Regions from separate parts of the Lonsdalea populi genome, predicted to be linked through region 2. Evidence: predicted binding sites of a transcription regulator. Region 2 holds the regulator's gene; each other region holds the start of a gene.

Region 1 (7,924 bases), 720 kb from region 2:
GACGGCGCATGATCTGGTGGCGCTCATAATCCGCCAAATCGTCGTGGTCGAGCTGTTTCAGGCAATGATTCACCTCACCCAGCTTATGAATTAGGCTACGACGGGTAATTTCCGTGGGATGCGCGGTCAGAACCAGTTCAATAGAGAGCGATTCCACGGCCTCGCGGATCTGATTTTCGTCCAGTTTGTCGCTGTCTTTCAGGCGGCGGATAGCCAGCGCCAGCGTTTCCGGGTTACTGGCCGCTTCTCCATGCGGTGAGATGGTGTGATATTGCTCGGCGGTGTTGGTCAGGTTGAGAAACTGGCTAAAAGCGCGCGCGACGGGCAGAAGTTCCTCGTTAGAAAGGTTTTGCAGCGTATTCAGCAGCTCTTGTCGATGCTCGTTGCTGCCTGCACGAGAGGCTTTGGAAAGTTTTCGAATGGTTTCAACACGCTCTAGTATGTTTTCTCCCAATGCGTCTTTGATGGTGTTCCCAAGCAATTTGCCGAGCATACTGACGTTGCCGCGCATTGCGGAATATTGTTCATTCATATTTGTCCCGACCCGTCTCTCGTTGTCCTGTAAAAATATTACGCTTCAAAAGTGGAGTGATGATGTTGTCTGGCAATGGAGGATCGCGCCCGTCTGTAGTCAGCGCTATCTTTACAGTTGTAACCGTTTCTGTAGTGAAAAGGCAATTTGCGAAATTTAATCACATGATCGACGAGATAAGACTAGCTTATTAAGGCCAAATAAACCCAGGCAGGACAAGGGCTGACGGGATGCCCAATAACGATAAAAACGCGTGAACCAGCATGGTTTTTATGTTTTCTCGTAATTAATTGTGCCAAATTTAGTCTGTTTTGTGGTTTTTTATTTCACGTAAATCCCGTTGTGGTAGCGTCCATCACTGCTTATTTCGCGATTATTCAGAATAAATTTTTAAGCGGAGGTTGGCGGAAAGGCGTTGCAGCTTGTCCCTCTACGCCACCGGCAGTCGGGCTCGGTGGAAAAACGGGTAAGTTTTCACCGGCATGGAGGAGAACGGATCTTGCCCGTCGACGACAGGCAAGACAGAGAGCTTAGTGCTGGCAGAAACGATGAATCAGCTGTGCAATCAGCGTGCGAGTCGGCTTGATGAAAGAGGTGTCGATATATTCATCCGGCTGATGCGCCTGATTGATGGAGCCGGGGCCGAGCACCAGCGTCGGGCAGAGCTGCTGGATGAACGGCGCTTCGGTGCAGTAGTTCACCACTTCCGTCGGTTGTCCCAACAACTTTTCCACCACCTGCGCCAAAGGGCTGTCGGCGAGACACTCATAGCCGGGAATGGGCGGATGCAGCTCGTTGACGGTCAAGCGTCCCGGCCACCGGGAACTGACCGGCTCCAGCGCCTCGGTCACCAGCCCGTTGATATCGTTCAACGCCATACCGGGCAATGGGCGAATGTCCATATGCAGTTCGCAGCAGCCGCAGATGCGGTTGGCCGCGTCGCCGCCGTGAATATGCCCGAAGTTCATCGTCGGGTAGGAGATGTGGAACGCGGGGTTGTGATAGCGCTCTTGCAGGGTATTACGCAACTTCATCAGGTGGGTGATGGACTCGTGCATCAGTTCAATGGCATTGACCCCGCGCGACGGATCGCTCGAGTGGCCTGACTGGCCCTGAATACGGATTGCTTTAGACATATGGCCTTTATGCGCGCGCACCGGCTGCAGCGAGGTGGGCTCGCCGATGATGGCGCAATCCGGTCTGATGCGCGTGGACTCGGAGAAGTATTTGGCGCCCGCCATCGTGGTCTCTTCGTCGGCCGTCGCCAGAATATAAAGCGGTTTGGAGAGCGTGGCCGGATCGAGGTCGCGCAGCGTATCCAGAATGAAAGCGAAGAACCCTTTCATGTCAGCGGTACCCAGACCATAAAGCCGATTATCGTGTTCGGTCAGGGTGAAGGGATCGCGCCTCCAGCGCCCGTCGTCAAACGGTACGGTATCGGTATGGCCCGCCAGCAGCAGCCCGCCGCTGCCTTCTCCCCGGCGCGCCAGCATATTAAATTTATGATGTGTTCCGGGAACGGGCTGCACTTCGACGCGAAAGCCCAGATCGGTAAACCAGCCTGCCAACAGGTTGATTAAGGTTTCATTACTTTGGTCCAGGTCGCTATCGGCGGCGCTAATGGATGGTGTGGCGATTAATGCCCGGTACAGCTCAATAAACGGGGGTAAATTCATCTTCACTGTTGACAGCCTCTGGTTTGAATAGTATCAATATTCATGCATTTTTTGTGAATAAAAATACAGTATTGCCAGGTGAAAGAACATCACAAACTGCGGCGCGGACCGCACTTGTGCTTTTTCTGGCATCGTGGGGGGAGCGGCTTATTCCGCATCAGTCCCCGGCTCTCGTCTCACCGATCACGATATAACAAAGGTATACGGATCTCATGTTGAATACGTTGATAGTTGGTGCAAGTGGTTATACCGGCGCGGAGCTGGCACTGTACCTGAACCGTCATCCTCAGATGAACATAACCGCTTTGGCGGTTTCAGCGCAAAGTGTAGATGCGGGAAAATTACTCTCCGATCTGCATCCCCAGCTTAAAGGCGTTATCGACCTGCCTGTCCAGCCGCTCACCGACGTTGCCGACGCGGCCAAAGGCGTCGACGTGGTGTTTTTAGCCACCGACCATAAGGTGAGCCACGATCTGGCGCCGCAATTTTTGGCGGCGGGCTGCACGGTGTTTGACCTGTCCGGGGCCTTTCGCGTGCAGGACGCCGATTTTTACAGTCGCTATTACGGCTTCGACCATCAGCATGCCGACTGGCTGGCGCAGGCCGTGTACGGTCTGGCCGAGTGGCAGGCTGAAGAGATCAAACAGGCGCAGCTGATCGCCGTGCCGGGTTGCTATCCCACGGCCTCTCAGCTGGCGCTGAAGCCGCTAGTGGAAAGCCGTCTGCTGAATACCGACCAGTGGCCCGTCATCGACGCCACCAGCGGCGTTAGCGGTGCCGGACGCAAGGCCACCATGACCAACAGCTTCTGCGAGGTCAGCCTGCAGCCCTACGGCCTCTTCACCCATCGACATCAGCCCGAAATTGCCGCGCATCTGGGAATTCCGGTGATTTTTACCCCGCATCTGGGCAATTTCCCGCGCGGTATTCTGGCAACGATTACCTGCCGTCTGCGTCCCGGCGTGACCGCACAGGACGTGGCTGAAGCCTACTACAACGCCTACCACGATAAGCCGCTGGTCCGGCTCTACGCGCAAGGCGTTCCGGCGCTGAAATCCGTGGTCGGCCTGCCGTTTTGCGATATCGGTTTCTCGGTGCAGGATGAACATCTGATTGTGGTGTCCACCGAAGACAACCTGCTGAAAGGCGCGGCGGCGCAGGCAGTCCAGTGCATGAATATTCGTTTTGGTTTCCCTGAAACCCAGTCCTTACTCTGATTATTTCTGAGGCGCAAAGACCCATGAATCCGTTAATTATCAAGCTCGGTGGCGTACTGTTGGATAGTGAAGAGGCGCTGGAACGTTTGTTCGGTGCGCTGGTTGAGTATCGTCAGCAGCATCAGCGCCCTCTGGTCATCGTGCACGGCGGCGGTTGTCTGGTCGACGACCTGATGAAAAAGCTGTCGCTGCCCGTCGTGAAAAAGCAGGGTTTGCGCGTCACGCCAGCCGATCAGATCGATATCATCACCGGCGCGCTGGCGGGCTCCGCCAATAAAACGCTGTTGTCATGGGCGGTTAAGCACGACATTCAGGCCGTCGGGCTGTGTCTGGCTGACGGCGGCAGTACGGTGGTGACGCGGCTGGATGAAGCGCTGGGTCATGTCGGCAAGGCGGAAGCGGGTACTCCCGCGCTGCTGACGATGCTGCTGGGGGCCGGTTATCTGCCGGTCATCAGCTCCATCGGCATGACCGCGGAAGGTGAACTGATGAACGTCAACGCTGACCAGGCGGCGACGGCGCTGGCTCAGACGCTGGGCGCGGATCTGATTTTGCTCTCTGACGTCAGCGGCATTCTGGACGGCAAAGGTCAGCGCATCGAAGAGATGACGGCGGAGAAAGCCGAGGCGTTGATCGCCCAAGGCATCATCACCGACGGCATGGTGGTTAAGGTCAACGCCGCGCTGGACGCTGCGCGCGCGCTGGGCCGTCCCGTGGATATCGCCAGCTGGCGTCACGCCGAGCAACTGCCGGCGTTATTTAACGGCGTCTCCATCGGCACACGTATTTCGGCGTAGCATCGAGTTTATCAATACCTGATTCGCCCGCACCGGGCGAGCCAGCGTAAAACAGCGTTTCTGGCGGGCGATGGAGTGCCATCCGCTCGCCATCATTTGAATACCGGGAGTTAAAGTTATGGCTTTGTGGGGCGGACGGTTTAGTCAGGCAGCAGATCAACGTTTCAAACAGTTCAACGATTCACTGCGGTTTGATTACCGTTTGGCGGAACAGGACATCACGGGCTCCATCGGGTGGTCTAAAGCGCTGGTGACGGTCAATGTACTGAACGAACAGGAACAGCAGCAGTTGGAACAGGCGCTGACGGTTCTGTTAAAGGAAGTTCAGGCCGATCCAGAGGCTATTTTGCAAAGCGATGCCGAAGATATTCACAGTTGGGTGGAGCAGCGCCTGATTGAAAAGGTGGGCGATCTGGGCAAAAAACTGCACACCGGCCGTAGCCGTAACGATCAGGTCGCCACCGACCTGAAACTGTGGTGTAAAGCGCAAATCGGTGAACTGAGGGAAACCCTTCGGCATCTGCGCGAGGCGCTGGTGGCGACGGCGGAGGCGAATCAGGATGCGGTGATGCCCGGCTATACCCATCTCCAGCGCGCTCAGCCGGTGACGTTCGCTCACTGGTGTCTGGCCTACCACGAAATGTTGGCGCGTGACGAAAGCCGGCTGGCCGATACGCTGGCTCGTCTGGACGTCAGTCCGCTGGGCTGCGGCGCGCTGGCGGGGACGGCCTATCCCATTGACCGTGAACAGTTGGCCGGCTGGCTGGGCTTCGCCTCTGCGACTCGCAACAGCCTGGATTCGGTGTCCGACCGTGACCATGTGCTGGAGCTGTTGTCCAACGCGTCTATCGGCATGGTGCATCTGTCGCGTTTCGCTGAAGACCTGATTTTCTTCAACAGCGGGGAAGCCGCCTTCGTCGAGCTGTCTGACCGTGTGACGTCCGGTTCTTCCCTAATGCCGCAGAAGAAAAACCCGGACGCGCTGGAGCTGATCCGCGGTAAATGCGGACGCGTGCAGGGCGCGCTGGCGGGCATGATGGTCACGCTGAAAGGGCTGCCGCTGGCTTACAACAAAGACATGCAGGAAGACAAAGAAGGTCTGTTCGATGCGCTGGATACCTGGCATGACAGCCTGATAATGGCCGCGCTGGTGCTGGAAGGCATTCAGATTAAGCGTCCTCGCTGTCAGGAAGCGGCGGAGCAGGGCTATGCCAACGCCACCGAACTGGCGGACTATCTGGTGGCAAAAGGCGTGCCGTTCCGCGAAGCGCACCATATCGTGGGCGAAGCGGTGGTGGAAGCCATCCGTCAGGGAAAAGCGCTGGAAGTCCTGTCATTGGGTGAACTGAAAAAGTTCAGCGACGTCATTGAAGACGATGTATATCCGGTGCTGTCGCTACAGTCCTGTCTGGACAAGCGTGCGGCGCAAGGCGGCGTATCTCCGCAGCAGGTTGCTGCGGCTATCGCGGCAGCGAAGCAAAGCTTATCGTGATAAGTGAAGGAGGCGGGATTTTTCCGCCTCCGTTTCATTCCACTCCTGAATCCGCATCGCATTTCCTCTCTTTTTCCTGCCAAATTCCAGTAATGACCTGAATCCTTTCTGGACATCCATACAGCATGCTTTTACCTTGACGGGCAGCGGCAACAGAACCCGGAGGCGGTGTGGCAATCACCCTTTTTTACGGCATTGGCGGAGGCGTCGTCGGTCTGATGATCGGCTGGCTGGTGGCGAGCTTGTTACAACAGCAGCGTCATGCGCGCTATGAAACCGAACGGCAGTTGCAGGAGCAGTCTCTGCAGCAGGCGCATCAGGCCCTGAGCGAGAGCCGGGAGGCGCGCCAGCAGGATCAAACGCGACTGAGCGATCAAGAACGCGAGCTTCGGCTTTTGCATGGACAGCTGGCGGCAGGTCAGGAAAAACTGCTGCAAATGACGGCGCTGCGGGCAGAATGCGAGCAGCTCAATCAGGAACTGCGCGCGCTGCGAGAGGCTAACGGCGCTCAGGAAGCGGAACTGCGCGAGGTGACGATCCGGCTGGAAGAGACGCGGTTGGCGGCGGAAGAGAAGCAGCGTTTGTTGATCAACAGCGAGCAGCGCCTGTCGGCGCAGTTCGAAAATCTGGCCAACCGTATTTTCGAACAAAGCGGCCGGAAGGTCGACCAGCAGAACCAGTTAAGTTTGGACCGGCTGCTGACGCCGCTTCGGGAACAGCTCGACGGTTTTCGCCGTCAGGTACAGGACAGCTTTGGCGAGGAAGCCCGCGAGCGTCACACGCTGGCGCACGAGATCCGCAACCTCCAGCAGCTTAACGCCCGCATGGCGCAGGAAGCCGTCAATTTGACTCAGGCGCTGAAAGGCGACAACAAAACGCAGGGAAACTGGGGCGAAGTGGTCCTGAGTCGGGTGCTGGAAAGCTCCGGACTTCGGGAAGGGCACGAATATCAGACGCAGGTCAGCATACAGACCGGAAGCAACGGCAGGATGCAGCCGGATGTCATCGTCCGTTTACCGCATGGGAAAGACGTGGTGATCGACGCCAAAATGGCGCTGGTGGCGTATGAACGCTATTTCAATAGCGAAGACGACCTTGATAGGCGCGCCGCGCTCAATGAACATCTGGCTTCTATTCGCAGCCACATACGATTGCTCGGCAGCAAAGATTACCAGCAACTTCCGGGGTTGCGTTCCCTCGACTACGTGCTGATGTTTATTCCGGTGGAGCCTGCATTCCTGCTAGCTATCGACCGACAGCCGGAATTGATCACCGAGGCGCTCAAAAACAACATTATGCTGGTCAGCCCGACCACGCTGCTGGTGGCCCTTCGCACCATCAATAACCTGTGGCGCTATGAGCAGCAGAGCCGCAATGCGCAGCAAATCGCAGAGCGGGCGTCCCGCCTGTACGACAAACTGCGGTTGTTCGTCGACGATATGACCACGTTGGGACAGAATCTCGACCGGGCTCAGAGCAGCTATCATCAGGCGATGAAAAAAGTCGCGTCCGGCCGCGGAAACCTGATTGGCCAGGCGGAAGGATTTCGTGCGCTAGGCGTGGAAGTGAAGCGGCCGATTAGAACCTCGCTGATGTCGGATAGTGATGCGATGGGCGTGGCGTGTCATACCGTCGACGACGCGCCGAATGAAACTTTTCATGACGAAAAATCCGGTTAGCGCGCCTACTGCGGCGGTGTAAACTTCTCACGGGCACTAGGGGGATACGCCCGCGCATCAGCCCGCTGCGGCAAAGAAGGGCAGTGGCTTTTAAGCGGGGTCTGTTACACTCTTCGTAAGTGGGGAGACCCAGATTTTGACAATAGCAGGCGGATAACATGGCAGACGATTCGGAGAAAACAACGCACTTTGGCTATCGCACCGTGGCGAAAGACGACAAAGAGACCATGGTGGCTGACGTTTTTCATTCTGTGGCGGCAAAGTACGACTTGATGAATGACCTGATGTCTTTCGGCATCCATCGTATCTGGAAACGCTTCACCATCGAATGCAGCGGTGTACATCGCGGTCAACGCGTACTGGATTTGGCCGGCGGCACCGGCGACCTGACGGCGAAATTCTCGCGTCTGGTCGGCGAGGACGGTGAAGTGGTGCTGGCGGATATTAACGCCTCTATGCTGCAGGTGGGCCGCGAGAAGTTACGCAACAAAGGCGTCATCGGCAACGTCAGTTACGTACAGGCGAACGCGG
Region 2 (7,924 bases):
GATCGACATGGGTATCCTGGATCCGACCAAAGTGACTCGTTCTGCTCTGCAGTATGCGTCTTCCGTCGCCGGCCTGATGATCACCACCGAATGTATGGTGACCGATCTGCCGAAAGACGACAAAGCGGACTTAGGCGCTGCCGGTATGGGCGGCATGGGTGGAATGGGCGGCATGATGTAAGATGCGTTAAGCATCGTATCATCAGCTCCGGGACAGACACCGATTGCGTTCCTAACGCCGCGAGTCTTCCCAAGCGCTGATAGCCAATAAAAACGACCGGGTCAACATTGCCCGGTCGTTTTTTTTATCTCTTGCTGCGGTTCATTCTGTTTGTGCTGTGGTTCACCTCAAGCCGAAGCTATGCGCTGCGTCGGCCTACGACTGATAGTGACTAGAATTTCATTTTCGAGCGAAGAAAAACGCGATGAAATACCCCCTATGAAAAGAGGGCAATTAAATTGGATGCTATGCTGGCGCGATCAAAAAAGTCTGGCTAATCAATGGCAGGTTAATTGTATTTTGAAGGACATCATCGGCACGAAATAAACCAGAGGTGAGGGTTTATGAATGATGCAGCGTGATCTCTCGTGCGGCAGGTTATGCTTTGGCAATTGTCCACGAACTGTAATCTATTTTCTTAGGAGATAGATTTACCCACCCTAATTGTGTGGATTTTATCTATATAATCAGATAATTAGCATTTTTCATCGCAAGCTGTTTTAATTCCCGAAAGTGAAAATGAGCCGCCCTATTAATAGCTGAAATTTTATTGTATTAATGGCGCATTCGGCACCCAGCGGTGGGTGAATACATCATGGCGTCATTGCATTGAAATATCATGAAATTAGGATACTCAACCGGTTTAAGTCCTTATCCGGATTCTACGCGGTTCATTAACGTCCTATTTACTTCGAGATAGTTTATTAGCGTAACGAGTGTATGAAAATCATGCAGTTCATTCATCCCAGGGACAGAACGAGTTATCAGTGCGCTATTCTACGCTACAATGGACATCGTTTACTTTATTTACTAAACCCGAGGCGAGGAGGGGACAATGACAGATGAGACTGTAGACCTCTTGCGCCCGGTGACATGGTGCGAGTTCGCCGATATCCCCGCGGCAGTCGCCGAGTGGCTCGCCCATCGGGACTCAATGACCACCCGACTTGAAATGCATTGCCAGCGTCTTGATGTGGAGGTCGCCCGTGAAGGTTTTGTTTCGCCATCGATCTTAGGGGAGGAGCTGCCGCTGTTGCCGATCAGCGAACGCTTTTGGCTGCGGCAGGTCACGCTGTATGGCGATGGCAGACCCTGGTTGTTTGGTCGAACGGTGATCCCTGAACACACGCTGGAGATGTCGAACCGAGCGTTGGCACAGATCGGAAGTGTTCCTCTTGGACGATATCTCTTCCAACAGGGTGCGCCGGAGCGTGACTTTATCAATCCGGGACGTCGCGGCGATCTGTGGGCTCGTCGTTCACGTCTGCGGTTGGCGGGCCATCCTTTACTGCTGACAGAGATTTTCTTGCCTGATGCCCCTATTTATTCTCCGCTCAGTTCTGATACTGAACGGTAGAGGAGACGATGCGTTGGAACGAATTTTAACGACGGGACGGTGGATGGTGTATTGTCGCCTGATGCGCGTCGATAAGCCGATAGGCTCTCTGTTGCTGCTGTGGCCGACGCTATGGGCGTTATGGCTGGCGGGGCGCGGGGCGCCGGCGAGCTGGACACTCTGGGTGTTCGTGCTGGGCGTATTCCTGATGAGAGCCGCGGGCTGCGTGATTAATGACTATGCCGATCGCCATTTTGACGGTCATGTGAAGCGCACGGCATCGCGGCCCTTACCTAGCGGCCTGGTGAGTGAACAGTCGGCTAAAGCGCTGTTTGTGATCCTGGCGCTGGTGGCGTTTGCGTTGGTGCTGACGTTGAACACCATGACTATCTGGATGTCGGTCGCCGGGCTGGCTCTGGCCTGGGTTTATCCCTTTATGAAGCGGTTTAGTCATCTGCCTCAGGTCGTGTTAGGCGCGGCTTTTGGCTGGTCGATCCCCATGGCCTATGCCGCCGTCAGCGAGTCGCTGCCGGGCAGTTGCTGGCTGATGTTTTTCGCTTATCTCTGCTGGACCGTGGCTTACGACACCGAGTACGCGATGGTCGATCGCGATGACGATCTCAATATCGGCGTAAAGTCGACGGCTATCCTGTTTGGTCGTTACGATACCGTTATCGTCGGCGTGCTGCAGCTGTTGATGCTGGGGACGATGGTGATTTTAGGACGTATATCCGACCTAGGCGCCATGTTCTATTGGTCGCTGCTGGTAGCGGCGGGGCTGTTTGTTTATCAGCAGACGCTGATTGCGGGACGGGATCGGGATAATTGCTTCAAGGCTTTTCGCAATAACAACTACGTAGGGATGGCGTTGTTCATCGGGTTAGTGCTGAGTCTCTAGAAAAAAAGGCCTGTGGCAGGCTTGCCGCAGGCACATGTCGTGTTACTCCACTTCTTTATTATTCTGCTGCATCATTGGCAACGGCGGGGCTTTCAATCGTCAATCTGACTTCCGGCGTAATCACGTCGCTCAAAATCGCATAAATCGACTGTACCTTCTCCAGCACCGCATCGCCGCTATCGCTGATGTAGCCTTCGCTACGCAGCGTATTGACCAGCGTAGAGAAGACGGCCTTATCAAAGAACTCCGGCGCGTTGATGCCATGCAGGAGGGACAGGCGCTGCGCCATCGCGCGGCTCTCTTTCTCCAGCGTGCCGCGATTGATCGTCGGGTTGCCCTTAAGCAGCAGGAAAGTGATGGCGTACCGCTGCAGCGTTTCGATAACGCCGGCGGCCAGCAGTTGCAACGGGCGGCTACGTTCGCTATTCGGCGTCAGGTTTTCGCCCTCTATCACGATCAACCGCTGATTCGCCAGCTCGGAGGTCAACGCCAGCAGCACACCGGCCAGTTGCGCCGTTTCGTAATGTAGGAACAATTCCGCTTTCAGCAACGGATAGATCAACGTCACCTGGTGCAATAGCTCGGCCTGCTTAATGTGCCGATGGTGCACGATGATGCTGGCGACCAGAGACGGCAGGATCAACAGATGTTGGATATTGTTGCGGTAATAGGTCATCAGCACGGCCTGATCGCTCGGGAGGCTGATGATGGTGCCCTGTTTATCGTTTTCAACCGTGAACTTGTCCATCTTCAATGCATGATCGACCAGTTCGGCAGGCGTTTTGTCCGGCGTCGTCGTGTTTTCGGTATAGGGCACGTTGCGCATCAGCTGCAGATAGCATTCGAGCTGTTCTTCCAACTGTGTCCGAGTCATCGCACGTTGCGGCGACACCAGAAGTGCGGTTGAGCACAGGTTCATGGCATTGGCCGCCGCAGCGTTGTTGATGCGAACCATGATGTCGGAGGCGATGTCCTGCACGGTCGGCGTCAGCCAGGCGGGGCGCAGCGCTTCAATTGGATCGATGTCGTCGCGCCACCGCGGGACCTTGTTGTTGAGATAGGTCATCAACGGCAGCGGTTCGCCAAAATTGACGTAACCCTGGCCTAAATTACGTAGCTTGCGGAGCCCGCGAATCATCTGGAGAAAACCTTCTTTTTCCTTGGTGGCGCCGCGCAGTTCTTTGGAGTAAGTGCCGACTTCCATAACATGCTCATACCCGATGTAAATCGGCACCAGCGTGATAGGCCGCGTGCCGCCGCGCAGCATGGCCTGAAGCGTCATCGCCAGCGTACCGGTTTTCGGATCGAGCAGGCGGCCGGTGCGCGAGCGCCCGCCTTCCACGAAGTACTCCACCGAATAGCCGCGAGTAAACAGTTCGCCGAGATACTCGCGGAACAGGGTGGAATAGAGCTTGCTGCCTTTGAAGGTTCGGCGGATGAAAAACGCGCCCAGGCGGCGGAAGATAGGACCCGCCGGCCAGAAGTTGAGGTTGATGCCCGCAGCAATGTGCGGCGGCACCAGCCCCTGGTGGTACAGCACGTAAGAAAGCAGCAGATAGTCCATGTGGCTGCGGTGGCAGGGAACATAAACGATTTCATGTCCGTCCTGAGCCAACTGCCGTATTCGCTCGGCGTTGTGGACATTAATCCCCTGGTATAGCCGGTTCCAGGTCCAGCCTAGCACGCGGTCAGTGAGACGCACCGCTTCATAAGAGAAGTTAGCAGCGATCTCTTCCAGCATCGTAATGGCGTTCTGCTGGGCTTTTTCTCGAGAGATTTTCTTCGATCGTGCTTCATCATCCACCGCTTTGGCGATGGCTTTCGATGACAGCAGTTTTTTGAACAGCTCCTGCCTGACCGGTAGACGCGGACCGACGGTGGCCAGACGCAGACGAGCGAAGTGCATCCGCGCCACACGCGCCAGCTTATGGGCGATGGTGGTGTCCGTGCCGTGCTCCGTCGCCATGTAGCGCAGCGAGACCGGCGTTGAGAAGCGCACGAAACTGTCGCGTCCCAGCCACAGAACTGCGAAAAACTTTTCGATGCCGTTCAGCAGACGTAGCTGAGGCGCTTCCTGCTGATGGCCTTCTCGACCCGGCGAACGGCCAAACATGACTGAAACCGGCACCATCTGGACATCCAGCGACGGATTGTCTCGATGCAGATCCAGATAGTCGTGGAAAAGCTTGATGGATTTCTCTTTGGGCACGTAGTAGCGAAATACGCGCGGGCCACTATTGACGAACACATAGCTTGGCAGTGCTTGACCGTCGACAATCAAGGGTTCAAGCGGATCCTGCAGCCCCAGCGCAAGGCACTTTTCACGCAGCGTCAGTAAGTCCGCTTTGGAGTTGTAGGGCAGAACGTAGAAAATAGGACGTGTAGGATCGATGTCCAGCTCAGCGATCGGATCCAGAGGAATGATTTTGCTCTTTACCAAAAGTTTCAGAGGGAAATTCAATAACTTATAGTAGATTTTACGCCAACCTGACATAACAACTGAGAACCTCTTATTAGCAATGCGCCGCAAGGATAACAGAAACCTTATCGGATATCTGTGGTCATGAGACAATGGGGTGACGCGAAAATTGCGTTTGAAACTAAATAAAAAAGGAGTAAGCAAGGATCATGAATAAGGCGACCGGGATTACCCGCCTTGTCAAGGCAACAGGCTATTCGTTGCAAGGACTTAAACAGGCATGGAGGCATGAAGCGGCCTTTCGTCAGGAAACCATTCTTACTCTGGCAGGCATTATTATTGCCTGCTGGCTGCCAGTTTCAATATTAGAACGGTTATTGTTGATTGGCGCGGTCGTGCTGATTGTGATCGTCGAGTTGCTGAATAGCGCTATCGAAGCCGTGGTTGACAGAATTGGTAAGGAATATCATGAGCTTGCAGGGAGAGCGAAAGATTTGGGGTCGGCGGCGGTGCTGGTTGCTTGCCTATTGGCGGCCGTAGTCTGGGGTGCCTTGCTGTGGGGGCATTTCGCGTGATAGCTCTCGTGAATGACGCCAAAAAACAAGGTACAACGCGATTTCTCAGTTCCCTTGGGCAGTTTCCCTGTATATACTCACAGCGAAACTGTATAAACAACCAGGGGGCGGAATGAAAGCTTTAACGACCAGACAACAGCAGGTTTATGATCTTATTCGCGATCATATCTCACAAACCGGTATGCCACCCACCCGAGCAGAAATCGCTAAACAACTGGGATTCCGCTCTCCCAATGCCGCTGAAGAACACTTGAAAGCTCTTTCTCGTAAAGGTGTGATTGAGATTGTCACCGGCGCGTCCCGCGGTATCCGTCTGTTAATGGAAGAAGAGTCGCTCGGCCTGCCTCTGATTGGTCGCGTGGCTGCAGGGGAACCGCTGCTGGCGGAACAGCATATCGAATGTCATTATCAGGTCGATCCGGCCATGTTTAAGCCAAACGCCGATTTTCTGCTGCGTGTGAGTGGTATGTCGATGAAAGATATCGGTATTCTGGATGGCGATCTACTGGCTGTGCATAAAACGCAGGATGTTCACAACGGTCAGGTGGTTGTGGCGCGCATTGAAGATGAAGTTACGGTAAAACGATTGAAGCAGCAGGGTAATAAAGTGCAGCTGTTGGCTGAAAACAAAGAGTTTGCACCTATCGTCGTCGATTTGAGCAAGGAAAACTTTTCCATTGAAGGGTTGGCCGTCGGCGTCATTCGCAACAGCGATTGGAGTTGATCGACCTGGTTTGCTGAACGCCCCGTTTATACCTCTTCCGTTGCGTTTGGTCTTTCTCGCCGAACGTAACGGTTGAAATGAAAACCGAACCAAAGGTTCCCCGCAAGCCTGAACCTCAATCCCTTCTCAAATTTACTATCTTCCTCAGATTCCATTCTCAGTACCACCGTTCGGCGCGATGACGCCGTACCTGCACTTTTTGCTGCTCAGCGCTTTTTGAGGACGATACTGTGGTCGTGGTTGCAGCTGTCGCGGTGATCACAGGCTTCAATTTTCCTGCATTCAACGCACAGGCCGTGCGCTTCAACTACACTGTGGCGCAGGGAGAATCCCGTCTGGAGCGCAATTTGTTGCAGTATTTCTTCAACGCCTTCAGTAGGGCTCTCCGTGACTTGGCGGCAGCGGTCGCAAATAAATAGTGCCGAGGTATGGCTGTGTTCTTCGAAATGGTGGCACAGCACGTAGCTGTTGGTGGATTCCACGCGGTGAATGAATCCTTGTTCAAGCAGGAAATCCAACGCACGGTAAACGGTGGGGGGCTTAGCCTGAGGTTCAGCGACGCGCAGTAGATCCAACAGGTCATATGCGCTGATAGCGCCTGGCTGTTGGACCATCAGCCGTAGCACTTCCTGACGCTGCGGCGTAAGTCGAACGTTGCGCTGCTGACACAGTCGCTCAGCATGGGCAAGAAGTTTGGCCGGATCGGTTGAATCCATCGCTATAACTCTGAAGAAAGTGGTGAGGATGATAATTTATCTTACCATGACTCCGTAGAAACGCCGAGTCAGGAGGGGAGCGCGTTACGCCACCAAATCGATCAACAGCGCCCGCATCGGCGTTTTTGCCTGCAGGGTAATGGCCGTCTCCTGCTGAATAAAGGCGCCGTCGCCGCAATGTAACGTTTTGCCCTCATCGGCTTTGCTACGGATGCCAAGTTCACCGTGGATGGACTGAATGTAGGCGCGATTACCCTTCAAGGGATGCGTCAACGATTCTCCGGAGGACAGATCCAGATGGTAAACCCAGACCTGTTGTCTTAGATGCAGGCTGCCGTTTTCGTCGTCCGGAGAAGCCAGCAATTGAGCGCGCTCGCCGTTCAGCGTCATACGTTGCAGCGCGCGATTTTCGCGTGTCGGGCAGGCATCCAGCCATAGCTGAATACGGGTCAGCGGCGTGTCTTTGGCAATATTCTGCTCGCTGTAGCTGAGGTTGGGCTGAGTCGCCAACAACATGACGTCGCCAGCTTTGGCTTGCGTGTGGTTGCCATTGCTGTCTCGATATTCGGCTTCGCCTTGCAGAAGAAGGTTAAGGATATCGACACGCGGATAGGTCCGCGCCTGGAAGGCGGTCTTGGGGGCCAGGACTTCCTGATTCAACACGCGCAGCGAACCGAATCCCAGCAGGTCAGGGTCAAAATAATGACCGAAAGAGAACGTGTATCGCGCCTGCAGCCACCCGTAGTCAGCCTTGCCGCATTGTTCTGCTGCTCTGCTAATGATCATGGTGTCCGGTCCTCGTAAGTATTCGACCCTGCGAGGGTAATAGGCTGGACGGTAGATTGTAAGCTAGTTAATCTGGTGGGGACGTTCAAAAATCCTGAATGAGAATATCTATGTCGAAAGATCGAGCGTTAACATTGGAAGCGTTAAGGGTGATGGATGCTATCGAGCGTCGGGGGAGCTTTGCGGCGGCGGCGGATGAGCTGGGCAGAGTGCCTTCGGCGCTGAGCTATACCATGCAAAAGTTAGAGGA
Region 3 (7,924 bases), 1.1 Mb from region 2:
TCGCCACCCGTCAGCCGCACCTTTTCCGTCCCCATGGCGGCGAACGCCCGGCTGACGCGGCGGATTTCATCCAGCGACAGAAAGCGACGCGGCATCGCGCCCCGGGGACGGTAGCCATCGGGCAGGCAGTAGGTACAACGAAAATTGCAGACGTCCGTAATCGACAGGCGCAGGTAGTAGAACTTGCGCGCGAACGCGTCGGTCAGTTGATTCACCATAAACACCTTTCCAAATACGGGAGATGCGGGCATTTCTACCGCGCACCCTGGTGGCCCGACAGGCCACGGCCTGAGCACCTTATTACGCGACCGGGCATAACGTAGGCATTCAGGCTAGGAGTTTTGATTTCGCTTGCGCTTTGTATGGCAGCGTCGGCGAAACCGTGATTTCAGCGTAGAGTCTATCGCCACTATTCACGAATAGTCACTGAAAATTCGGTGTATATATTTGTATATAACGGATTTTTCTCTTGGTGCGACAGCCTGGCCCATCTGGTAAAACTTACCCGCGACATCCGCCGAATTCTCTGCCCCCAGGGTACGGCGACTCACGCAAAACGCCGCTCTGCCCTTTTTTCCGCACGATTTTCCTCATGCGGGGTGCGAGACCGGCGGCCAGTGTGGTATATATCCGCCACGTTTTTTTTTATTTACTTAATTGGGTGAGGCATCTATGCGCAATCTCACATTGACCGATCTCCGGCGCGTGGTGGCTTTGGGAGGTGGACACGGTCTGGGACGCGTGATGTCTTCACTCTCTTTCCTCGGCTCACGCCTGACCGGCATCGTCACCACCACGGATAACGGCGGCTCAACCGGCCGTATTCGCCGCTCCGAAGGCGGTATCGCCTGGGGCGATACCCGCAACTGCCTCAATCAGCTCATCACCACACCGAGCACGGCCGCCGCCATGTTTGAATACCGCTTCGGCGGCAGCGGCGAATTGGCCGGACACAATCTGGGCAATCTGATGCTCAAGGCGCTGGACAATCTCAGCGTCCGCCCGCTGAAGGCGATCAAGCTTATCCGCAACCTGCTGCAAATCGACGCCGAACTCATTCCGATGTCCGAGCAATCCGCCGACTTGCTGGCGACGGACGCGCAGGGGTTGCCGGTCTACGGCGAGGTCGCCGTCGATCAGTTGGCGACGTTGCCGCAGGATCTGCGCCTGTTTCCCGCCGTCGCCGCCACGCGCGAAGCGCTGGATGCCATCGCCAATGCCGATCTGCTGCTCATCGGCCCCGGCAGTTTTCTGACCAGCCTGATGCCCCTGCTGCTGCTGGAGGATCTGACTGTTGCGCTCCACCACAGCAACGCGCCGATGGTGTATATCGCCAATCTGGATCAGGAACAGAGCCCGGCGGCCTCGCAGCTCACGACGGCGCATCAGATTGCTATGATTGAAGCCAAGGTCGGCCGCCGGATTATCGACGCGGTGATCCTGCGTCCCCGGATGAGCACCGAGGCGCTTTCAGATCGCCTGGTGATACAGCAACCGCTGGCGGCGGCTGATGTTCCGCATCACCACGATCGCCAGTTGCTGCGCGAGGCCATCGCTCAAACGCAGCGACAGCTGGCCTTGAATCTGCATCGCCAAACGGCCTGACGGCCGGTTCAGCTAAACAACACACGCCTTCATTCAAGGTCGCCGTCAGCTCGAAGGCGACCGCTACATCGCCCAGCGCTTTGACCTCAATGACCCACCGGCAAATCGTCGCCGTTTCTGTAGAAAAACCGCCGCTCGCACCGGCTGCCGGCGATAGACAACACATCCATTCCTGACGTCAACGTATTCGTGACCGAAACCTTGTTGAGCTTGGGGGCGTGACGTGGCCGTCACGAGACGGCAATAAACTGCGCCCGCAGCGCCTGAACCTCGTCTCTCAGTCTGGCGGCGTCCTCGAACTCCAGATTCTGCGCGTGTTTCAGCATTTGCGCCTCCAGCTCGGCGAGCTTCTTCTCCAGCGCCTTCGGGGTCAGCAGCGCATAGCGGCCATCCGGCTCGGCGGCCTGACGGCCTCGGCCCTTGCCTTTGTTGTTCGGCGACTGGCCGATCTGCAAGATATCGCCGATTTCCTTGTTGAGTTTCTGCGGCACAATACCGTGCAGCTCGTTGTACTCCTGCTGTTTTTCTCTGCGACGCTGCGTTTCCGAGATCGCCCGCTCCATCGACGGCGTGATCTTGTCGCCGTAAAGAATGGCTTTACCGTTCAGGTTACGCGCCGCACGTCCGATGGTCTGGATCAGCGACCGTTCGGAGCGCAGGAAGCCTTCTTTGTCCGCATCCAGGATCGCCACCAGCGAGACCTCCGGCATATCCAACCCTTCTCGCAGCAGGTTGATTCCAACCAGCACGTCGAACTCGCCGAGCCGCAGATCGCGGATGATCTCCACCCGCTCTACCGTATCGATATCCGAGTGCAGGTAGCGAACGCGCTCACCGTGCTCCTCCAGATACTCCGTCAGGTCTTCCGCCATCCGCTTGGTCAGCGTGGTGACCAGTACGCGCTCGTTGATGGCGACGCGCTGACGGATTTCCGATAACAGATCGTCGACCTGCGTGGAGACCGGCCGCACTTCAATGATCGGGTCCAGCAGACCGGTAGGACGCACAACCTGATCGATGACTTCGCCGCCGGACTTCTCCAGTTCGTACTTACCTGGCGTCGCCGACACATAGATGCTCTGCGGCGCGAGCGCTTCAAACTCTTCAAACTTCATCGGCCGGTTGTCCAGCGCCGACGGCAGACGAAAGCCGTACTCCACCAGCGTTTCCTTGCGCGCCCGGTCACCGCGATACATCCCGCCCAGCTGCGGGATAGTGACGTGGGATTCGTCAATGACCAGCAGACCATCCGCCGGCAGATAGTCAAATAACGTCGGCGGCGGCTCGCCCGGACCGCGACCGGACAGGTAACGGGAGTAGTTCTCGATACCGGAGCAGTAACCCAGCTCGTTCATCATTTCCAGGTCAAAGGTGGTGCGCTGCATAATACGCTGTTCTTCCAGAAGTTTGTTATTGGCGAGCAGATTCTTGCGGCGGTCGGCCAGCTCGACCTTGATCTCTTCCATCGCCTGCAGGATACGCTCGCGCGGCGTCACGTAGTGCGTCTTGGGATAGATAGTGTAACGCGGCACGTTGCTGATGATCTGCCCGGTCAACGAATCAAACAGCGACAGCCGTTCTACTTCGTCGTCGAATAGCTCTACCCGCAGAGCCACCTCGTCCGATTCCGCCGGGTAGATGTCGATGACATCGCCACGCACCCGAAAGGTCCCGCGCTGGAAGGCCTGATCGTTGCGGGCGTACTGCAATTCAGCCAGCCGACGCAAGATATCCCGCTGACCGATCAGCATGCCCTGCGTCAGGTGCAGCATCATCTTCAGGTACAAATCGGGGTCGCCCAGGCCGTAGATCGCCGAAACGGACGCCACGACCACCACGTCGCGCCGCTCCAGCAGCGCTTTGGTGGCGGACAAGCGCATCTGTTCGATATGCTCGTTCACGGAGGCGTCCTTCTCGATGAAGGTATCCGAACTGGGCACGTAGGCTTCCGGCTGATAGTAGTCATAGTAGGAAACGAAATATTCCACCGCATTCTCGGGGAAGAACGCCTTCATCTCGCCGTACAGCTGTGCCGCCAGGGTTTTGTTGGGCGCCAGCACCATCGTCGGCCGGTTGAGGTCGGCGATGACGTTAGCCACCGTGAAGGTCTTGCCTGACCCGGTCACGCCCAGCAGCGTCTGGTGTGCCAGCCCGTCTTCCAACCCCTCCTTTAGCTTCCGGATCGCTTCCGGTTGGTCGCCTGCTGGTTTATAGGCGGAATGCAGTTTGAATGCTTTACTCATGAGCTGGGCTACCTGATTAGGGAAGATGAAAGAAACGACGCTCGGTCAGCATGTCGACTTCCTCAGTATGGGAAGCGATCGGGTTGAATGCCAGCCACATGATACTGGATGTAACCACAGCCTCAAGTTTTGCGTGCCGCGATAGCATATTGCGATGCCCTTAGCCAGCGTGAAAATGCATCTTATCCCCAGCTGTCACCCCAGTGACATTAAAATGTCTTGGACGTTGACCGTAATTTACACAACTCGCCAGCGGTGCGGAGAATGCCGCTTGATTTTAATTAAATTGTTGATTTTTATAATCTTGAACAAAAAGCCGAGAATACCGTCAACCTTCGCAAAACCCGCGCCAGCTCTCGTCTGGATGCGTTTTTCTAATTCTCATACACACGGTTATCCACAGAAATGGTGGATAACTCCCACAAGAGCCCAGTGGTCCTGAGTTGGAGATAAAGGCCCAGACTCGCTGTAGGGGAACGCAATCTTTTTTTTTTTCGTTTATTTTTTGGCGTAATGATGATCGTGCGAGGTGAAAGAAGGTGCCTGAGTGTTGATTGACGTCAAAAAATATAGCGAAAAACACCGTGGAAAAGTTTTTTCAAGATGCTTTAACCTATCAATTTTTAGCGCTTTAAGCCTTTTCGTGGCGATTATGCGCAGAGCGCGGCGAGGTTCAGATAGTGCCCCAGTTCCTGCTGCGGTTCGGGATGCGTTAAACGCGGGATTTCACCCAGCATTGGTGCAGGAATGCGCTGCTGAAGCGACCGCAAATATGCCTGGTGGCGATTGCCGGGCAGAGCGACGTCATTGGCTATCCATCCCGCCAGCGTTAGCCCGGCCTGCTGCACGGCCTGCGCAGTGAGCATGGCGTGATTGATGCAGCCCAGCTTGACGCCAACGACCATAATGACCGGCAGTTGCTCTTGCACGACCCAGTCCGCGTAAGTCTGACGATGGGAAAGCGGCGTGAACCATCCGCCAGCGCCTTCGACTAACACCCACTCAGAGCGGGCCGTCAGCGCGAGCAAACCGGCGCTGAGCGCGTCAAATTCGATCGGTCGCCCTTCTTCCGCGCTGATGATATGAGGCGATGTCGGCTCGGCGAAAGCCAGCGGGTTGACCTCCTCATAAGTCAGCGCCAGCCGACTGTTGGCTTGCAGCCACAGCGCATCCCGATTACGCAGCCCGTCCGGCGTCATCTCGCAGCCGGAGGCCACTGGTTTGTAACCCGCGGTGAGATACCCGGCGCGACCGGCCGCCTGTAACAGCGCGGCGCTGGCGACCGTTTTGCCCACGTCGGTGTCCGTGCCGGTCACGAACCAGCGCTTAGTCATGTTCAATCACTCCCAGAATTCGTTGATAGGTTAGAGGGTAGCCCTGCGGCGCATGCGGATAGTCCTCCGCCAGCGCCCGCAGCCGTTCCCGGGTGATCGCGCGGGAAGGTCGCCCCTCGTGCAACCAGGTCGCGCCCACGCCCTTTAGCGAGCGCATGAGGCTCAGCACATCGGGGAAATAGCAGGTCAGCGGCGCGCTGACCAACCGATAGCGATAGGGCCGACAGGCCGCCTCGATCTCCGGCGCCGTCAAGAAACGATTGACCCGACGCGAGCCATCCAGACGCCGCCATGCGTTTTCCAGCTCCGCCAGCGTGCCTTGAGCCAGTGTACAGAAGGCGACGGCGCCGCCGGGACGCGTCACGCGGTATAGCTCGCCCAGTCCGCGAGACAGATCGTCGCACCACTGGATCGCCAGATTGCTGAAGCTCAGATCCACACTGGCCGTCGGCAGCGGCAGATGTTCGATGTCGCCCAACACATAGTGGGTCGCCGACGCCCGCTGCCGCGCTGCCGCCAGCATCTGCGACGACAGATCCAGCGCGGTCACGCGTTTGCCCTGGGCCTGCCAGCGGCGGCTGAAATAACCCGTCCCACAGCCTGCGTCCAGCAATTCCCTCCCGGCATGATCACCCAGCAGCGACATCAGACGCTCCCCGCTATCACGCTGCAGCTCGGCAAAACGATCGTAGTGCGTGGCGGCGCGGCCAAACGCTCGCGCAATCGCCCGCTTATGGGGGGACTCAGCCGGCGTCATGCAACACCTCCAGCAGCCGGTCGATATCCTGCGGCGTATGACTCGCCGTCAAGGTGATACGCAGGCGAGAGGTGCCCGGCGGGACCGTCGGCGGCCGCATCGCGCCGACCCACAGCCCTTGCTCGCGCAGCGTCTGAGACAGCGCCAGCGTTTTATGATTGTCGCCGACGATCAGCGGTTGGATCGCGCTCCGGGACGTTTGCAACTGATAGGCCAGCCCGGCGGCGCCGCGACGAAAGCGGACGATGTTGTCCGTCAAACATTGCCGCAGGTCATCGCCTTGACGCACCACGTCCAGCGCCGCGCCCAACGCGCAGGCCTGAGCGGGCGGCATCGAGGTGCTATAGATAAGGTGGCGGGCGAACTGCGTCAGATACTCCGCGATTTCGTGTCCACACAGCACCGCCGCGCCGCTGGCGCCGAACGCTTTACCGAAGGTGACGATCAGCAGCTCAGGCTGCATACCTTGATTCCAGCAGCTGCCGCGCCCCTGTTCGCCCAGCACGCCGATGCCATGCGCATCGTCGACCATTAGCCAGGCGCGGTGACGCCGGCTCGCCGCCAGCAGTTCAGGCAGCGGCGCCGCGTCTCCGTCCATGCTGAAGATCCCCTCCGTCACCGCCAGCGTCTGGCCGTCGCACGGCGAGCGCAACAGACGCTCTAGCCCCTCCGGCTGATTGTGCGGGAAACGGCGCAACGTCGCAGGCGACAACGCGGCGGCCTCCAGCAGCGACGCATGGCTGAGCTTGTCGGCCAGAATGCGATCTCCCGCTTCCGCCAGCGCGCCGATCACGGCCTGATTGGCGGCATAGCCGGAGATGAACAGCAGCGCGCGATCGTAGCCGAGCCAGTCCGCCAGCTGCCGCTCCAGCGCTTCGTGTGCGACGCTGTAGCCGGTGACATGTCCCGAACCGCCGCTGCCCACGCCGAAACGCCCGGCGCCCTGCTGCCACGCGCGCACAATGGCGGGATGCTGGCTGATGCCAAGATAGTCGTTGCTGGAGAAGTTCAGATAGCCGCGACCGTTGCTCTCCAGCCAGCGCCCGCCGCCGCCTTCGTTCACCTGACGCTGACGGTAGGCGCCCTCCTCGCGGCGCTGCGTCAGCGCCCGTTCGATACGTTGCTGCCAGCCCATTTAGACCGCCGCGTTGTAGAACTGCTCGGTGTCGGCGTTCATCAGCCGCTCGGTCAGATGCTGCTGCTGCTGGTTGTCGCCGTACTCGGTGCGGGTCTGCTGCGGATTCAGCCCCAGCTTGCGGAACAGCTGTAAATCTTTGTCTTCTTTCGGGTTCGGGGTCGTCAACAGCTTGCAGCCGTAGAAAATCGAGTTGGCTCCTGCCATAAAGCACATGGCCTGCGTCTGCTCACTCATCTGCTCGCGCCCGGCGGACAGACGGACGTGCGACGTCGGCATCATGATGCGGGCGATGGCGATGGTCCGCACGAAATCGAACGGATCGACGTCCTCGTTTTCGGCCAGCGGCGTGCCTTTGACCTTGACCAGCATGTTGATCGGCACGCTCTCCGGCGGCGTCGGCAGATTGGCCAGTTGGACCAGCAGACCGGCGCGGTCGCGCACCGTTTCGCCCAGACCGATGATCCCGCCGGAACAGACTTTGATCCCCGCTTCGCGCACTTTGCCGAGCGTATCCAGACGTTCCTGATAAGTTCGGGTCGTGATGATGCTGCCGTAGAATTCCGGCGAGGTATCAAGGTTATGGTTGTAAAAATCCAGCCCCGCTTCCGCCAGTCGCTCCGCCTGATCGCCTTGTAACGTCCCCAACGTCATGCAGGTTTCCATGCCCAGCGCTTTCACGCCGCGCACCATCTCTTCCAGATAGGGCATGTCGCGCTCGTGCGGGTTTTTCCAGGCGGCGCCCATACAGAAACGGGTCGAGCCTGCGGCCTTGGCCTGACGGGCGGAGGTCATCACCTGCTCGACCTGCATCAGACGCTCGGTTTCGATGCCGGTATGATAACGGGAA

Evidence for each region. Region 2 encodes LexA, which represses DNA repair genes until DNA is damaged. Its sites were predicted from a motif close to TNCTGTATGTACATACAGNA; they were not measured.
Region 1: the regulator LexA is predicted to act here: its motif matches at 5,821-5,840, upstream of rmuC (DNA recombination protein RmuC).
Region 3: the regulator LexA is predicted to act here: its motif matches at 3,951-3,970, upstream of uvrB (excinuclease ABC subunit UvrB).

What each region holds. Positions count from the first base shown of each region.
Region 1 covers NZ_CP065534.1:146,710-154,633, forward strand. Annotated here, with positions in the region: gene ppc (phosphoenolpyruvate carboxylase) at 1-532, opposite strand, end outside; gene argE (acetylornithine deacetylase) at 1,063-2,214, opposite strand; gene argC (N-acetyl-gamma-glutamyl-phosphate reductase) at 2,421-3,425, shown strand; gene argB (acetylglutamate kinase) at 3,449-4,222, shown strand; gene argH (argininosuccinate lyase) at 4,341-5,714, shown strand; gene rmuC (DNA recombination protein RmuC) at 5,885-7,393, shown strand; gene ubiE (bifunctional demethylmenaquinone methyltransferase/2-methoxy-6-polyprenyl-1,4-benzoquinol methylase UbiE) at 7,552-7,924, shown strand, end outside.
Region 2 covers NZ_CP065534.1:3,283,900-3,291,823, reverse strand. Annotated here, with positions in the region: gene groL (chaperonin GroEL) at 1-181, shown strand, start outside; gene ubiC (chorismate lyase) at 1,056-1,577, shown strand; gene ubiA (4-hydroxybenzoate octaprenyltransferase) at 1,591-2,454, shown strand; gene plsB (glycerol-3-phosphate 1-O-acyltransferase PlsB) at 2,513-4,948, opposite strand; gene I6N93_RS14530 (diacylglycerol kinase) at 5,080-5,448, shown strand; gene lexA (transcriptional repressor LexA) at 5,561-6,172, shown strand; gene zur (zinc uptake transcriptional repressor Zur) at 6,379-6,888, opposite strand; gene I6N93_RS14515 (pirin family protein) at 6,973-7,674, opposite strand; gene I6N93_RS14510 (LysR family transcriptional regulator) at 7,785-7,924, shown strand, end outside.
Region 3 covers NZ_CP065534.1:2,227,170-2,235,093, forward strand. Annotated here, with positions in the region: gene moaA (GTP 3',8-cyclase MoaA) at 1-218, opposite strand, end outside; molybdenum cofactor riboswitch at 206-351, opposite strand; gene I6N93_RS09800 (gluconeogenesis factor YvcK family protein) at 673-1,605, shown strand; gene uvrB (excinuclease ABC subunit UvrB) at 1,836-3,848, opposite strand; gene bioD (dethiobiotin synthase) at 4,499-5,182, opposite strand; gene bioC (malonyl-ACP O-methyltransferase BioC) at 5,175-5,939, opposite strand; gene bioF (8-amino-7-oxononanoate synthase) at 5,926-7,074, opposite strand; gene bioB (biotin synthase BioB) at 7,075-7,924, opposite strand, start outside.